DNA from 2 places in the Pseudomonas sp. S2_C11 genome. Region 1 is predicted to be linked to the other one. Evidence: predicted binding sites of a transcription regulator. Region 1 holds the regulator's gene; the other holds the start of a gene.
What was found. The regulator FliA, encoded in region 1, starts transcription of late flagellar genes. The targets are predictions, from matches to a motif close to CTAAAGTTTNNNNNNNNNNNGCCGNTAA.
Positions count from the first base shown of each region.

Region 2: the regulator FliA is predicted to act here: its motif matches at 3,909-3,936, upstream of AB4N48_RS02300 (methyl-accepting chemotaxis protein).

Region 1 covers NZ_CP162765.1:3,687,889-3,696,421, reverse strand. Annotated here, with positions in the region: gene flhF (flagellar biosynthesis protein FlhF) at 1-275, shown strand, start outside; gene fleN (flagellar synthesis regulator FleN) at 392-1,222, shown strand; gene fliA (RNA polymerase sigma factor FliA) at 1,219-1,959, shown strand; gene AB4N48_RS16695 (chemotaxis response regulator CheY) at 2,127-2,498, shown strand; gene AB4N48_RS16690 (protein phosphatase CheZ) at 2,517-3,305, shown strand; gene AB4N48_RS16685 (chemotaxis protein CheA) at 3,359-5,644, shown strand; gene AB4N48_RS16680 (protein-glutamate methylesterase/protein-glutamine glutaminase) at 5,694-6,839, shown strand; gene AB4N48_RS16675 (flagellar motor protein) at 6,839-7,579, shown strand; gene motD (flagellar motor protein MotD) at 7,592-8,482, shown strand; gene AB4N48_RS16665 (ParA family protein) at 8,526-8,533, shown strand, end outside.
Region 2 covers NZ_CP162765.1:476,803-485,335, reverse strand. Annotated here, with positions in the region: gene AB4N48_RS02320 (50S ribosomal protein L25/general stress protein Ctc) at 1-512, shown strand, start outside; gene pth (aminoacyl-tRNA hydrolase) at 686-1,270, shown strand; gene ychF (redox-regulated ATPase YchF) at 1,293-2,393, shown strand; gene AB4N48_RS02305 (MFS transporter) at 2,538-3,755, opposite strand; gene AB4N48_RS02300 (methyl-accepting chemotaxis protein) at 4,103-6,160, shown strand; tRNA gene AB4N48_RS02295 (tRNA-Met) at 6,276-6,352, shown strand; gene AB4N48_RS02290 (S-type pyocin domain-containing protein) at 6,579-7,634, shown strand; gene AB4N48_RS02285 (hypothetical protein) at 7,655-7,825, shown strand; gene AB4N48_RS02280 (bacteriocin immunity protein) at 7,832-8,107, shown strand; gene AB4N48_RS02275 (bacteriocin immunity protein) at 8,205-8,471, shown strand; gene AB4N48_RS02270 (bacteriocin immunity protein) at 8,468-8,533, shown strand, end outside.

The DNA.
Region 1 (8,533 bases):
ACAGTTACAAGCGTTGCGGGCTGGCCGGCTGCATCCTGACTAAACTGGATGAAACGGCCAGTCTCGGCGAAGTGTTGAGCCTGGCGATCAGTCATGAATTGCCGGTCGCGTATCTGACCGATGGCCCACGGATTCCGGATGATCTGCATCTGCCGCGCCGTCATCAACTGGTCAGCCGCGCCGTCAGCGTGCAAATGCAGGAAGAACCCAGCGAAGAAGCCATGGCTGACATGTTCGCTGATATCTATCACAGCCCGACCAAGCAGGTTGGCTGAGGTAATCATGAACAGTTTTTGTACCTACATCGATGGTCTGCCACGCATTGTTCCGATCAGGAACGCGCAGCCAGTAATGTGGCCTCCGTCTATGCAAGACAAGGTAAAGAAATAACATGGGCAGCATGCATCCCGTACAGGTGATCGCGGTGACCGGCGGCAAAGGTGGCGTCGGCAAGACTAACGTGTCAGTGAACTTGTCGCTGGCGCTGGCAGAGCTTGGCCGTCGGGTCATGCTGCTGGACGCCGACCTGGGCCTGGCGAACGTCGACGTTCTGCTGGGGCTGACACCCAAGCGCACACTGGCCGACGTTATCGAAGGCCGTTGCGAACTGCGCGACGTGCTGTTGCAAGGCCCGGGCGGGATTCGCATCGTGCCGGCGGCCTCCGGCACGCAGAGCATGGTGCACCTGAGCCCGGCGCAACATGCCGGCCTGATCCAGGCGTTCAGCGACATCGGCGACAATCTCGACGTGCTGGTGATCGACACCGCTGCGGGTATTGGTGACTCGGTAGTCAGTTTCGTTCGTGCCGCGCAAGAGGTGTTGCTGGTGGTCTGCGACGAGCCGACTTCGATCACCGACGCTTACGCGCTGATCAAGTTGCTCAACCGCGACTACGGCATGAACCGCTTCCGCGTGCTGGCCAACATGGCGCAGAGCCCGCAAGAAGGGCGCAACCTGTTCGCCAAGTTGACCAAGGTCACGGATCGCTTCCTCGACGTCGCCCTACAATACGTCGGCGCCGTGCCATACGACGAAAGCGTGCGCAAGGCAGTGCAGAAGCAGCGCGCCGTCTACGAAGCCTTTCCCCGTTCCAAGTGCGCACTGGCCTTCAAAGCCATCGCCCAGAAGGTCGATACCTGGCCGCTGCCCGCCAACCCGCGCGGGCATCTGGAATTTTTCGTCGAGCGTCTCGTGCAGCAAACCGCAGGGCCTGTGATATGACCGCCAGTGGCATGAATCTTTACAAAAAGTCGGCGCGTGACGCGCAATACGAATTGATCGAGCGTTACGCGCCACTGGTCAAGCGCATTGCCTATCACTTGCTGGCGCGCCTGCCGGCCAGCGTGCAGGTCGAAGACCTGATCCAGGCCGGGATGATCGGTTTGCTGGAAGTCTCGACCAAATACGACGCCAGCAAAGGCGCCAGTTTCGAAACGTACGCGGGCATTCGAATCCGCGGCGCGATGCTCGATGAAGTGCGCAAAGGGGATTGGGCACCACGCTCGGTTCACCGTAATACCAGGATGGTCAGCGACGCGATTCGCTCGATTGAAGCTAAAACCGGCCGTGACGCTAAAGATCACGAGGTTGCGGCCGAACTCCAATTGAGTCTCGACGATTACTACGGGATTCTGAATGACACCTTGGGCAGTCGCCTGTTCAGTTTCGACGACCTCTTGCAGGACGGCGAACACGAAGGGCTGCACGAGGATGGCGCCAGTGCTCATATGGAGCCGTCACGCGATCTGGAAGATGAACGCTTTCAGGCGGCGCTGGCGGACGCGATTGCCAATTTGCCGGAGCGTGAGCGACTGGTGTTGGCGCTGTACTACGACGAAGAGCTGAACCTCAAGGAAATCGGTGAAGTCCTTGGCGTCAGTGAATCGCGGGTCAGCCAGTTACACAGCCAGTGCGCGGCCCGTCTGCGGGGGCGTTTGGGGGAGTGGCGAGCGCGCTGAAGGCAGTGTGGGGACACTGCGAAACGAGGCTGGTGCGGTGATAAGCGGCGCCGGTCTCGATCCGTTGTGCTCCAGACAAACTTTAAGTGCTGCGCCGATTGATTGAAGTGGCGCGTCCAGGTGCTGGGCGCGTTTAAGACTGCTTGGAGGTCGAATTGAACAAAGACATGAAAATCCTCATCGTTGATGACTTCTCAACGATGCGGCGGATCATCAAGAACCTGCTGCGCGATCTTGGGTTCACCAACACCGTCGAGGCCGACGATGGCACCACTGCCATTCCGGTGCTCAACAGCGGCAGCATCGACTTTCTGGTAACGGACTGGAACATGCCGGGCATGACCGGTATCGACCTGCTGCGTCACGTGCGCGCCGATGAGAAACTCAAGCACCTCCCGGTGTTGATGGTGACTGCTGAAGCCAAGCGCGAGCAGATCATCGAGGCCGCTCAGGCCGGTGTGAACGGTTACGTAGTCAAACCTTTCACGGCTCAAGCGTTGAAAGACAAAATCGAGAAGATTTTCGAACGCATCGGCTGATGAATGCGCGGGGGAGCTATGGAGCATAACGAATCATCACAGGGCGATTTCGAATCGACCCTGAAAAAACACGCGGTCGAACTGGTCGAGAGCCTTGAAAAAGGCAAGTTCGGCGACGCGGTGCAACTGATCCATGAGCTCAATCAGACCCGTGACCGCGGCCTGTATCAGGAAGTGGGCAAGCTCACACGTGAACTGCACAGTGCGATCGTCAATTTCCAGATCGATCCGCACATGCCGCAGGCCGAGGAAGTGTCGCAAATCACCGACGCCACCGAACGCCTGGGCTATGTGGTCAAGCTGACGGAAGCCGCGGCCAACCGCACCATGGATCTGGTGGAAAGCGCCACGCCGGTGGTCAACAGTCTGGCTGATGAAGCGCAGACGTTGAGCGCCGATTGGGGCCGCTTCATGCGTCGCGAGGTCGGGGCTGAAGAGTTCCGTGAACTGGCGCGCCGGGTCGACGGTTTTCTGTCACGCAGCAGCACGGACAACCGTGCGGTGTCGAGCAACCTCAACGACATCCTGCTGGCTCAGGATTACCAGGACCTCACAGGTCAAGTGATCAAGCGTGTGACCCAGCTGGTCACCGAAGTCGAAAGCAATCTGCTCAAACTCGTGCTCATGGCCAGTCAGGTCGACCGCTTTGCGGGCATCGAACATGACCGCGCCGCAATGCTTGCTGAAAAAGATCCACAAAAACATCTCTCGCAGGGTGAAGGTCCGCAGATTCATGCCGATAAACGAGAAGACGTTGTGTCCGGTCAGGACGATGTGGACGATTTGTTATCCAGCCTTGGATTCTAGAGTTTCGGAATTCGGGTTTTTTGGGTTTTTAGACCTGTAGGAGCACCCCATTAATGAGCTTCGGCGCCGATGAAGAGATCCTTCAGGATTTCCTGGTTGAGGCCGGCGAGATTCTTGAGCAACTGTCCGAACAACTGGTCGAGCTGGAAAGCCGTCCGGATGATGCAGATCTGCTCAATGCAATTTTTCGCGGTTTCCACACTGTAAAAGGGGGCGCCGGCTTCCTTCAGCTCAATGAGCTGGTGGAGTGCTGTCACATCGCCGAAAACGTCTTCGACATCCTGCGCAAGGGTGAGCGTCGCGTTGATGCAGAACTGATGGACGTGGTGCTCGAAGCACTGGACGCGGTGAACAGCATGTTCAGCGAAGTCCGTGAGCGTGCACCGATCACCGCTGCCACGCCGGAACTGCTGGCCGCACTGGCGCGTCTGGCCGAACCGCAATCGGCGGATGAAGCCCCGGCTTCGCCGGTTGCCGAGATGATCGAAGAACTGGTCGTTGAAAGCGACTCCTCGGACGACATCACCGATAACGAATTCGAACAACTGCTGGACTCGCTGAATGCCGTCAAGGCCCAGGCCGAGGCTCCGGCCGCTGCTGTGGCGCCCGCGCCGGTTGCCGACACGGCGGCGAGCGATGAAATCACCGACGCCGAATTTGAATCGCTGCTCGATCAGCTGCACGGCAAGGGCCAGTTTGCTGTCGATGCGGTCGCTCCGGCGGCACCAGCAGCGCCGGCTGCTCCGGCCGCGCCTGCTGCGGGTGACAGCTCGGACATCACCGACGACGAATTCGAAGCCTTGCTCGATCAGTTGCACGGCAAGGGCAACTTCGCCGTTGACGCGCTGGAATCGGCCATCGCTTCGGCCCCGTCAGCACCTGCTGCACCGGCAGCCGCTGCGGCCGGCAGTGATCTGATCAGCGATCACGAATTCGAATCGCTGCTCGACGAATTGCACGGCAAAGGCAAGTTTGACGCCAGCGCTGCGACTGCCGGCTCCGTGTCGAGCGTCGCCACGCCAACGGCGAAAGCTCCGGCTGCCGCTGCTGCGCCGAAGCCTGCCGCCAAGCCTGAACCGAAAGCCGAGGCGCCGAAACCGGCCGCCGCTGCTGCACCGGCTCCGGCCCGTGCGCCAGCTGCTGCCCCGGCAGAAAAGCCGGCCAGCGAAGCGGAAACCACCGTGCGCGTCGACACCGCGCGGCTCGACGAGATCATGAACATGGTCGGCGAGCTGGTGCTGGTGCGTAACCGTCTGGTGCGCCTGGGCCTCAACAGCGGCGACGAAGCCATGTCCAAGGCCGTGTCGAACCTCGACGTGGTCACCGCTGACCTGCAGACCGCCGTGATGAAAACGCGGATGCAGCCGATCAAGAAGGTCTTCGGGCGCTTCCCGCGCCTGGTTCGCGACCTCGCGCGTCAGCTCAAGAAAGAGATCAACCTGGAACTGGTGGGCGAAGAAACCGACCTCGACAAAAACCTTGTCGAGGCCCTCGCCGACCCGCTGGTCCACTTGGTGCGCAACGCCGTCGACCACGGCATCGAGTCGCCGGAAGAACGCGAAGCATCGGGCAAGGCCCGTGGCGGTCGCGTGGTGCTGGCGGCCGAGCAGGAAGGCGACCACATCCTGCTGTCGATCTCCGACGACGGCAAAGGCATGGACCCGAACGTCCTGCGTTCGATCGCGGTAAAACGCGGTGTGATGGACAAGGACGCCGCCGATCGCCTGAGCGATACCGAGTGCTACAACCTGATTTTCGCCCCGGGTTTCTCGACCAAGACCGAGATCTCCGACGTGTCCGGCCGTGGTGTCGGCATGGACGTGGTGAAGACCAAGATTTCCCAGCTCAACGGTTCGATCAACATCTACTCGACCAAGGGCCAAGGCTCGAAGATCGTCATCAAGGTGCCGCTGACCCTGGCGATCATGCCGACGCTGATGGTCATGCTGGGCAATCAGGCGTTTGCGTTCCCGCTGGTCAACGTCAACGAAATCTTCCACCTCGACCTGTCGACCACCAACGTCGTCGACGGTCAGGAAGTGGTGATCGTGCGCGACAAGGCGCTGCCATTGTTCTACCTCAAGCGCTGGCTGGTCAGCTCCGCCGCTCACGAAGAGCAGCGCGAAGGCCATGTGGTGATTCTTTCGGTGGGCACTCAGCGCATCGGCTTCGTCGTCGATCAACTGGTCGGTCAGGAAGAAGTGGTCATCAAGCCATTGGGCAAAATGCTCCAGGGAACTCCGGGCATGTCCGGCGCCACCATCACCGGTGACGGCCGCATTGCGCTGATTCTCGATGTTCCAAGCATGCTCAAGCGTTACGCCACAAAGCGTATTTGAATCCGGGGCGGCGGCGCGATGACGCGCCGCTGCACCTAATGGAGTGTTTATGGCAGTCAAAGTCCTGGTGGTGGACGATTCGGGTTTTTTCCGCCGCCGCGTCTCGGAAATTCTTTCGGCGGATCCGAGCATCCAGGTGGTCGGCACGGCCACCAACGGTAAAGAGGCGATCGATCAGGCCATGGCCCTCAAGCCTGACGTGATCACCATGGACTACGAGATGCCGATGATGGACGGCATCACGGCAGTGCGGCACATCATGCAGCGCTGCCCGACCCCGGTGTTGATGTTCTCCTCGCTGACGCATGAAGGCGCGCGGGTAACCCTCGATGCGCTGGACGCCGGCGCGGTGGATTTCCTGCCGAAGAATTTCGAAGACATCTCGCGCAACCCCGAGAAGGTCAAGCAGCTGCTGTGCGAGAAAGTCCACAGCATCTCGCGCAGCAATCGTCGTTTCAGTGCCTACAGCGCGCCGGCTCCCGCCGCTGCGCCAGCGCCGACGCCTGCTCCGGCAGCGTCGAGCTACGGCAGCCACACGAGCCACAGCAGCCCTGTCCCGGCACGTCCGGCACCTGCGCCAGCGCCTGCTCGCGCATCCGCTGCCAGCGCTTCGTCGCCGGCACCGAAACGCAAAGCCTACAAACTGGTTGCCATCGGCACCTCGACGGGTGGCCCGGTCGCGCTGCAACGCGTACTGACGCAGTTGCCGGCGAACTTCCCGGCGCCGATCGTGCTGATCCAGCATATGCCGGCGGCGTTCACCAAAGCGTTTGCCGAACGTCTCGACAAGCTCTGCCGTATCAGCGTCAAGGAAGCCGAGGATGGCGACATCCTGCGTCCGGGCCTGGCGCTGCTGGCGCCGGGTGGCAAGCAGATGATGATCGACGGCCGTGGCGCGGTGAAAATTTTGCCGGGTGACGAGCGTCTGAATTACAAGCCGTGCGTGGACATCACCTTCGGTTCTGCAGCCAAGTCTTACGGTGACAAAGTTCTGGCAGTGGTGCTGACCGGCATGGGCGCCGACGGCCGCGAAGGCGCGCGTCTGCTCAAGCAGGGCGGCAGTTCGGTGTGGGCGCAGGACGAAGCAAGCTGCGTGATCTACGGCATGCCGATGGCCATCGTCAAAGCCGATCTGGCTGATGCCGTGTATGGTCTGGACGACATCGGCAAGCACATCGTCGAGGCGTGTATCTGATGGATGTTCTCAGCCTAATCGGCCTCATCATGGCGTTCGTCGCCATCATCGGCGGCAACTACCTTGAAGGCGGTCACCTCGGCGCGCTGGCCAACGGCCCGGCAGCGCTGATCGTGCTGGGCGGCACGGTCGGTGCTGCGCTGCTGCAATCGCCGATGAGTGCGTTCAAGCGCGCCATGCAGATTCTCGGCTGGATCTTCTTTCCGCCGCGTGTCGATCTGGCCGGCGGCATCGACCGCGTGGTCAATTGGAGCCTTACGGCGCGCAAGGAAGGCTTGCTCGGCCTCGAAGGCGTGGCCGACGCTGAACCTGACAGCTACTCGCGCAAGGGTTTGCAACTGCTGGTCGACGGCGCCGAGCCGGAAGCCATTCGCAGCATTCTCGAAGTGGATTTCTACACCCAGGAATCCCGCGACATCGAAGCGGCCAAGGTGTTCGAAAGCATGGGCGGCTACGCGCCGACCATTGGCATCATCGGTGCGGTGATGGGCCTGATTCACGTGATGGGCAACCTCGCTGATCCGTCGCAACTGGGCAACGGCATTGCCGTGGCGTTCGTCGCGACCATCTATGGCGTGGCCAGTGCCAACCTGATCCTCTTGCCGGTCGCGGCCAAGCTCAAGTCCATCGCGTTGCGGCAGTCGCGTTATCGCGAAATGTTGCTGGAAGGAATTCTGTCGATCGCCGAAGGTGAAAACCCTCGTTCCATTGAGTTGAAGCTGCAAGGCTTCATGGACTAAGGGAATAACCTCATGGCTCGTCGTCGCCACCAGGAAGAACACGTCAATCACGAGCGCTGGCTCGTGTCCTACGCGGATTTCATCACTTTGCTGTTCGCGTTTTTCGTGGTGATGTACTCGATCTCGTCGATCAACGAAGGCAAATACAAAGTCATTTCCGAAGCGCTGATCGGCGTGTTTACCGACTCCGATCGCTCGCTAAAACCGATTCCGATCGGCGACGAACGACCGAAAACCGTGACCCCGGCCAAGCCGCTGGTCAAGGATGCCGAGCAGGTCGACGCCGGTATATCCGGGGCCAGCGATCCGCTGAAAAGCATCGCCGATGACATCAGCGCCGCGTTCGGTGACTTGATCAGCTCCAACCAGATGACCGTGCGCGGCAACGAGTTGTGGGTCGAGATCGAGCTCAATTCCAGCCTGTTGTTTGGCAGCGGCGACGCCATGCCGAGCGACATCGCGTTCAACATCATCGACAAGGTCGCGGCGATCCTCAAACCGTTCGACAACCCGATCCACGTCGAAGGCTTCACCGACGATCAACCGATCCGCACCGCGCAGTACCCGACCAACTGGGAACTGTCCTCGGCGCGCTCGGCGAGCATCGTGCGGATGCTCGCCATGCAGGGCGTAAACCCTGGGCGACTGGCGTCGGTGGGCTACGGCGAATTCCAGCCGGTGGCCAACAACGCCACGGTCGAAGGCCGGGCGAAGAACCGTCGCGTGGTGCTGGTGGTGTCGCGCAATCTTGATGTGCGCCGCAGCCTGACGGGCACCGGAACCGCCAATGCGCAACCGGACGCGGCGTTGAAGCGCGCTGGCACACAAACTGCACCGACCCCGGTCAAGACGCCGGGACGCGAGAGTGCCGTCAATTCTCCGTCGCCCGCATTAACACGCTGAAGCATGTCTCGGCCAATCAACCTGGCCGGGAGGAACGAACTGAATGAGAGT
Region 2 (8,533 bases), 2.7 Mb from region 1:
CTGTTGTTTACGGTGGCGACAAAGCCCCTGAATCCATCAGCATGCTGGCCAAAGAAGTTGCCAAACTGCTCGAAAACGAAGCGGCTTACAGCCACATCATCGAGCTGAACGTTGGTGGCACCAAGCAGAACGTCATCATCAAGGCGCTGCAGCGTCACCCGGCCAAAGGCCACGTGATGCACGCTGACTTCGTACGCGTTGTTGCCGGCCAGAAACTGACCGCCATCGTGCCTGTACACTTTGTTGGCGAAGAAGCTCCAGTGAAGAAAGGCGGCGAAGTTTCGCACGTTGTTGCTGAAATCGAAGTGACCTGCCTGCCAAAAGATCTGCCTGAGTTCATCGAAGTCGATCTGTCGAAAGCAGAAATCGGCACCATCATTCACCTGTCGGACCTCAAAGCTCCTAAAGGTGTTGAGTTCGTTGCTCTGGCACACGGCGATGACAAGGCTGTTGCCAACGTCCACGCTCCACGTGTTGCTGCAGAACCTGCCGAAGAAGGCGAAGCAGAGTAATTCACTCTGTCATGCCGGGGAGTGAGCAAGTAACATCGCGGACTGGAACGTAGCGAGAAAGCGGGCGAGAACGCGGAGTTTACATCCATGGTAAATGAGCATTTTTCGTCCACTTTCGCCGCTTTCCCCGATCGCGGCGATGTTATCCACCACTCCAAGGAAGGGCCCCTATCGTGACTGCCATCAAACTGATCGTTGGCCTGGGAAATCCAGGCGCTGAATACGAACAGACCCGGCATAACGCAGGGGCCCTTTTTGTTGAGCGCATCGCCCACGCACAGAATGTGAATCTCGTGGCCGATCGCAAATATTTCGGCCTGACCGGGCGCTACTCGCATCAGGGTCAGGATGTTCGTCTGCTGATTCCCACCACCTACATGAACCGCAGCGGCCAGGCCGTGGCGGCACTCGCCGGTTTCTTCCGCATCAAGCCTGAAGAAATCCTCGTGGCGCATGACGAACTCGACTTGCCTCCGGGCGTTGCCAAGCTCAAGCAGGGCGGCGGCCATGGCGGTCACAACGGGTTGCGCGACATCATTGCGCAACTGGGCAATCAGAATACGTTCTACCGCCTGCGGCTTGGCATCGGCCACCCGGGCGTTGCCAGTATGGTTTCAAATTTCGTCCTGGGTCGTGCGCCACGCGCCGAACAGGAAAAACTCGATGCCAGCATCGACTTTGCCCTCGGCGTGCTGCCGGATATCCTCGCCGGGGAATGGAACCGCGCGATGAAAAACCTGCACAGCCAGAAGGCCTGACTTTTACCCGAGGGGAAACACCATGGGATTCAATTGCGGCATCGTCGGCCTGCCTAACGTCGGCAAGTCCACCCTGTTCAACGCCCTGACCAAATCCGGTATCGCGGCGGAGAACTTCCCCTTCTGCACCATCGAGCCGAACAGCGGCATCGTGCCGATGCCGGATCCGCGCCTGGAAGCGCTGGCGGCCATCGTCAATCCCAAGCGCATCCTGCCGACCACCATGGAATTCGTCGACATCGCCGGCCTCGTCGCCGGTGCCTCGAAAGGTGAAGGCCTGGGCAACAAGTTCCTGGCCAACATCCGCGAAACCGACGCTATCGCTCACGTGGTGCGCTGCTTCGAAGACGACAACGTGATCCACGTGTCCAACAGCGTCGACCCGAAACGCGACATCGAAATCATCGACCTGGAACTGATCTTCGCCGACCTCGACAGCTGCGAGAAACAACTGCAGAAAGTCGCGCGCAACGCCAAGGGCGGTGACAAGGACGCCGTGGTTCAGAAGGCTCTGCTCGAGCAACTGATCGCGCACTTCACCGAAGCCAAACCGGCACGCAGCCTGATGAAGAACATGAGCGCGGACGAGAAAGCCGTGATCAAGGGCTTCCACCTGCTGACCACCAAGCCGGTCATGTACATCGCCAACGTTGCCGAAGACGGTTTCGAGAACAACCCGCACCTGGACGTGGTCAAGGCCATTGCCGAAGAAGAAGGCGCCATGGTGGTTCCGGTGTGCAACAAGATCGAAGCGGAAATCGCCGAGCTCGACGACGGCGAAGAGAAGGACATGTTCCTCGAAGCGCTGGGCCTGGAAGAGCCTGGCCTGAACCGCGTGATCCGCGCCGGTTACGAAATGCTGCACCTGCAGACCTACTTCACCGCCGGTGTCGAAGAAGTCCGCGCCTGGACCGTCAAGGTCGGTGCCACCGCACCACAGGCCGCCGGCGTGATCCACACCGACTTCGAAAAAGGCTTCATCCGTGCCGAAGTCATCGCCTACAACGACTTCATCCAGTACAAGGGCGAAGCCGGCGCCAAAGAAGCCGGCAAATGGCGCCTGGAAGGCAAGGATTACATCGTCAAGGACGGCGACGTGATGCACTTCCGCTTCAACGTCTAAGCAACAGCCGCACAAGAAAAAGCCGCGTTTGATACGCGGCTTTTTTGTGCCCGAAAGATTGTTAAAAGATCGCAGCCTTCGGCAGCTCCTACAGATGTACATCTATCCCATGCAGGAGCTGCCGAAGGCTGCGATCTTTTGATCTCAAGCTTTTTTAGTACGCGGGAGAAAGATCGCCAACACACCAAACAACGGCAGGAATGAGCAAAGGAAATACACGTACTCAATCCCGTGCACATCCGCCAGATGCCCGAGCAGCGCCGCGCCAATCCCGCCGAAACCGAACATCAGGCCGAAGAAAATCCCGGCAATCATCCCGACATTACCCGGCACCAGTTCCTGCGCGTACACCACGATCGCCGAGAATGCCGACGCCAGAATGAAGCCGATCACCACGCTGAGAATGCTGGTCCAGAACAGATCGACATGCGGCAGGATCAGGGTGAATGGCGCCACCCCCAGGATGGAAAACCAGATCACTGCCTTGCGCCCGATCTTGTCGCCGATAGGCCCGCCGAAGAACGTCCCCGCCGCCACTGCGCCCAAAAACAGGAACAAGTGCAATTGTGAACTCGCCACCGACAGGTCGAACTTCTCGATCAGGTAGAAGGTGAAGTAGCTGGTGAAACTGGCCATGTAGAAATATTTGGAGAACACCAGCAGCCCCAGGACCACCAAGGCACTGGTCACCCTGCCCTTCGATAAGCCGTGCGTCGCGGCTTGGCCGGCCTTGAGCTTGAACAAGTTGAGGTGATTGGCGTACCAGCGGCTGATGCGGTACAGCACGAACAGCGCAAACACCGCGAACAGCCCGAACCACGCCACATTGCCCTGGCCGAAGGGAATGATGATCGCCGCCGCCAGCAATGGGCCGAACGCGGAGCCGGCATTGCCGCCGACCTGAAAGGTCGATTGCGCCAGACCAAACCGGCCGCCCGAGGCCAGCCGGGCAACACGCGAGGCTTCCGGATGAAAAGTCGACGAGCCAATGCCGATCAGCGCCGCCGCCAGCAGAATCAATGGGAAGCTGCCGACCACCGACATCATCAGAATGCCGATCAACGTACACACCGTGCCCGCCGGCAACAGCCACGGTTTGGGGTGGCGATCAGTGTGGTAACCGACCCACGGCTGCAACAGCGACGCGGTCAACTGGAAGGTCAAGGTGATCAGGCCGACCTGGGTGAAGGTCAGGCCATAGTTGGCTTTGAGCATCGGGTAGATCGACGGCAGGACCGACTGGATCAGGTCATTGATCAGATGCGCCAGCGCCACCGCGCCGATGATGCGCATCACCAAGGGGCTGCTTTGCGGAGCAGCGGTCGCCGAGGCAGCGGCGGTCTGAACGTTGCTGATAGCCATGGAAAATTCCGGACAGCAGATGGGTGCCCGCAGGCAGGTGCGTCAATGTGCCATTTTTCGGTGCGCTCGCGCTATCCCCTTAGCCAGCTAACTAACCAACATTCCTATCTCGCGTAGGAGCTGGTGGCGAAGGTGATAGCTCAACGCCATGGTCTGAATCTTGCCTTGCTTCTGCCCTTGAACACGATCGCCTTACAAAGGCGCTCGACAATGGGAAGTTTCGCTACAGAGCCGGCCTACAGAGCGGGCGAGGGTGAACTTTCGAGGCCTTTTAGAGGGCACAGGTCGCAGCCGAAAGGTTCGCGATGCACGCCAATGGTGCGTGGTGTCCAGAGGAGTCATGAGGCATGCAGGCTTTCCTTTCACCGGGGATCAATTTGCTGGGGCGGTTTGGCTTCGCAGGTAAATTCCAATTGTTGTTTCTGCTGTTCATTCTGCCGCTGGCCGGCAGCCTGTTGATGATCGGCCATGACTATCGCGAGAAGCTCAATCTGATCTCGGGCGAACGTGCCGGCGTGCGTCAGCTGCTCGCGCTGGATGCGCTGGACAACCTGCTCGCCGCTCAACGCGACCGCGCCGCCCGCTGGCGCGCCACCGAGACCAATCGTCAGCCTACACCGGCCACCCTCGCCGCCATGGCCGCCTTCGACGGCGTGCAACCGGCGGTGCTGCAAGCCACCACGGAGCTGGGCAATGCCCTGAACCAGCAAGGCGCCGACGGCGCAATCCTCGAACGCTTTCAGGCGCTGCAAACCGCACTCAATGGCCTTGATTCGAAAAGCTTGAGCAGTGTCGGCTGGTGGCCGGACGGTTATGACCGCTTCACCAATGCCTTGGGCGCGCTGCAAGCCTTGCGCGAGCAGATCGTCATGGACAATCGCCTGACCCTTGCACCGTGGCTGGAAACCTACCTGCTGACGCAGATTTCCACGCAGCACGCGCCGGACCTGATCGAGCGGGTCGGCCGTCTCGCCGCAGTCGGCCAGGCTTCGGTCGTCTCCGGTCAGTTCACCCTGCAGAGCCGCCTGCAGTTGCGCGACCTGCGCAGCCGCATTGGTGACGCCCGCGAGCAACTGGTGAAAACCGCCGGCCTGCTGGAGGCGCGTCTGCCAGCCGAGCTGCAAGCTTGGGCCGGCCAGTATCACGACAGCCTGAAACACCTCGACAGCGGCCTGAAAGTCCTCGACGACGGTGTGTTTGGCGGCAGCATCAACCTCAAGCCAGAGGACTTCGAACGCAGCCTCGACGCGCTGCTCACCGACCTCGCTTCCCTGCGCCAGCAATCCCTGGTCGCGCTGGATCAGCGGCTCGATGCGTATTACAGCTCGGCGATCCGCCAGTTCATTGTTGTCGCCGCAATCTTCGGTTGCCTGCTGTTGGCCGCGTTATACCTGTTCGTTTGCCTGCAAGCCTCGATCCGCCGTAGCGCCAGCGGCATCACCTTGCTCGCCGAAGCCTTGCGCGACGGTAACCTGAGCCTGCAAGTGCCGGTGGTGGGGCGCGATGAGCTGGCAGCGATCAGCACCGCGCTCAACGTCGCTGTGGTGCAATTGCGCAGCAGCATGCTTGGCGTCGACCACGAGACCTCGCAGTTGAGCAACGCGGTGCGCAGCCTCAACCAACACTCCAGCGGCGCCCTGAGCGAAGTCGAGGCGCAGCAGTTGCAGATCAGCCAGATCGCCGCTGCCGCCACGCAATTGGCCGCCACCTCGCAAGGCGTCGCGCAAAGTTGCGAACAGGCCTCCGGCAGCGCCCAGCAAACCCGGCGCATCGCCGCCGACAGCAGCCGCGACAGCCAGCGCACCACGGCGAGCATTCAGCAGCTCAATCAGCGCCTGAACGACACCGCCGCCGCGCTCGGCCGGGTCAGCGAGCAAGGCCAGCAGATTCAACTGGTCGTGGACACCATTCGCGGCGTCGCCGAGCAGACCAACCTGCTCGCGCTCAACGCCGCCATCGAGGCCGCCCGCGCCGGCGAACAGGGTCGCGGCTTTGCCGTGGTCGCCGACGAGGTGCGCAGCCTCTCGCAACGCACGCAATCGTCCACCGCGCAGATCGCCGGCACCGTCGACAGCCTGCGCGCCACGGTCAACGAAGCGGTGAGCCTGATGGAAGCCGCCTGTGGTCAGGCGCAATCGGATGCCGAGGCAGTCACCGGACTCGGCGAACGCCTGGGAGAAATCGCCAGCGCCGTACAGAGTGTCACCGACACCCTGGCGCAAATCGCCACAGCGGTTGAAGAACAGGCCAGCACTGCCGACGAAGTCAGCGGCAATATCCAGCAGGTCGATCAAGCGGCGGTGCGTTTGCTCGAAGGCGCACGCGCCGTAAACCTCGCGGCGGACACCTTGAGCCAGGGTAGCGAGGCCCTGAGCGCCAATACCGCCAGATTCCAACTGCGCTGACGCCCTCCCCGGCCCCGATTTTCGGGGCTGGAGGATAAGCAGTTGAAAACAGGAAGAAATATTTTCGATTTACGCTTGACGCTTTGCCATTTCAGGGGAATAATGCGCGCCACTTGGCTACATAGCTCAGTTGGTTAGAGCATAGCATTCATAATGCTGGGGTCCGGGGTTCAAGTCCCTGTGTAGCCACCAAGTACTAAAAACGGCTTACCGAAAGGTAGGCCGTTTTTTTATGCCTCGAGAAAAGTCCTTTTCCTCCCGCTCCCTGCATGCAATTCAGATGCCTCCGTAAGAAAAAAGTAGATCTCTGGTACGAAACGGATCTTTCGTAGCATCAGCCACCTGTCGCTCTCTCCCCGAATCGCTCCTATACCGACAAGCTCCCCTGGCTCGATTCAGCGCCATACAGGGAGTTGGCATGCCTCAATACAAATACCTTCTCGACGATGACTGGTTATTAAATCCGTATAGCGGTGGCAGGGCCTGGTTTACTTTGCTTCCACCGAAAGCGCCGGAGCCGGTGTACATCGAGAAGGATGAGTGGCCTGCGCCCAAGCCACGCGAAGACAGGGTCTTTGCCAAGTCCTGCACGCCGGACAACTGGTGTCGCACGGACGCTGGCACTGCCGAGGAGCCAGCCAGCAACTTCGGCAAGATCATGGTCGCCGGCGCCATGCTCATGCCCTCCGCCAGTACCGCGGTCGCGACGGCGATAGGTGCTGACCTGGCTTTGGGGCGTCTGGCCGGCGGCGGGATTTTGCAACAGCGCCTGAACTGGGCCATCCGTGGCGCCGGCGGGCCGGCCAGCGTCTTTGTGCTGGGAATGCTGCCGAGCAAAATGGCCGACGGCACGCTTCACACCGACGAAGAACTACGCCGCATGAGCCGCGCCACCACGCGCGTGCGCTTCCAGTTTCGTCGTGATGCCGAAGGTGTTCTGCGGGTCTACGGCATCCACTCCGGCGCCTCTGGCGACGACGCCGTACGCACGGTGAACGTCAAGTGGAACGCCGACAAGACCGCCATGGAGGCCAAGCTCAACGGCATCACCATTCTCTGGACGCCGCAACGCGGGCCGTTGGGGTCGATGCCTCCGCTGGTTTATCCCGACCACGGTGAGGCACTCGACCCGATCCTCGTCCACCCGATCCCGGACAACACCGATAGCCAGATTGAGGGTCTGCCGGGCGAGGATGTAACGGCCGAGGATTGTATTCTGGTGTTCCCGGCGGACACCGGGCTGAAGTCGTTGTATGTGGTTTATTCAAGGCCGGCGAGGCAGACGCCTGGGATCGTTACGGGGGTGGGAGAGGATGTGGCGGGGATATGGCTTGCGGGGGCTGATTCGGACGTGGGGGTTCCGATTCCAACAGACGTTGCCAACTCTCTACGAGGACGAGAATTCAAAAACTTCGACTCATTCAGAGCAACCTTTTGGAAAACTGTTGCAGAGTCAACATCGGGGGGGAGTTGATTGAACAGAATGTTGGTCGCATGCGTAAGGGTAAGGCGCCACGTGTGCGTAAAGCCGATAGAGTCGGCGGTAGAAAGTCTTATGAAATTCACCATCTCGAAAAAATATCCAAGGGTGGTGGCGTATATGACCTAGATAACCTTCGAGTAAATACTCCTCGGAACCATATCGATATACACCGGCGTGAATAGGCAAATATGAAAGACACCTTATTAAAAGCCAGCATTTCTGAATACACAGAGGCCGAATTCGTCGCGCTACTACAAGAGCTCGCGAAAGAGGATGAAGAAGCTGAAAACGATGATCGTGCTGATTTACTGTTGGCGCACTTCGAGACAATCAGCGAGCATCCAGCAGGATCGGACTTGATCTACTACCCGGAGCCTGGTGCTGATAACTCCCCTGTGGGGGTAATGCAAAGTGTCAGGGACTGGCGAGAAGCACAGGGATTGCCGGGGTTCAAAGGCTCTTGATAAATCGTGTCGTTGAGGGTTCGAGCCGTCGAGTTAACTTTGGCTGTCACGATTTATTGCGTCTCAACACATCCAAGATTCGTGCATGAGATAGGCAATGGCAACGGAATTCCTTATTAAAGACGATTTGTCAGATTACACCGAGCAAGAATTCATCAACATCCTTGAGGGCATTATCGGAAATGAGGGGAGCGAAGAAGAAGAAAGCAAGCTCGTTCTTCACTTCAATTTGATTTGTGGACACCCAACAGGATCCGATTTGATTTTTTACCCTGAAGATGGCGCCGATGACTCGGCACAGGGAATCATTGAGTCATTGAAGAAATGGCGTAGTGACCATGGGCTGTCGGGCTTCAAGCAATGATAAGAAAACGCACCAAGCAAAGCATAGCTGACTACACAGAATCAGAATTCATCTGTTTCGTG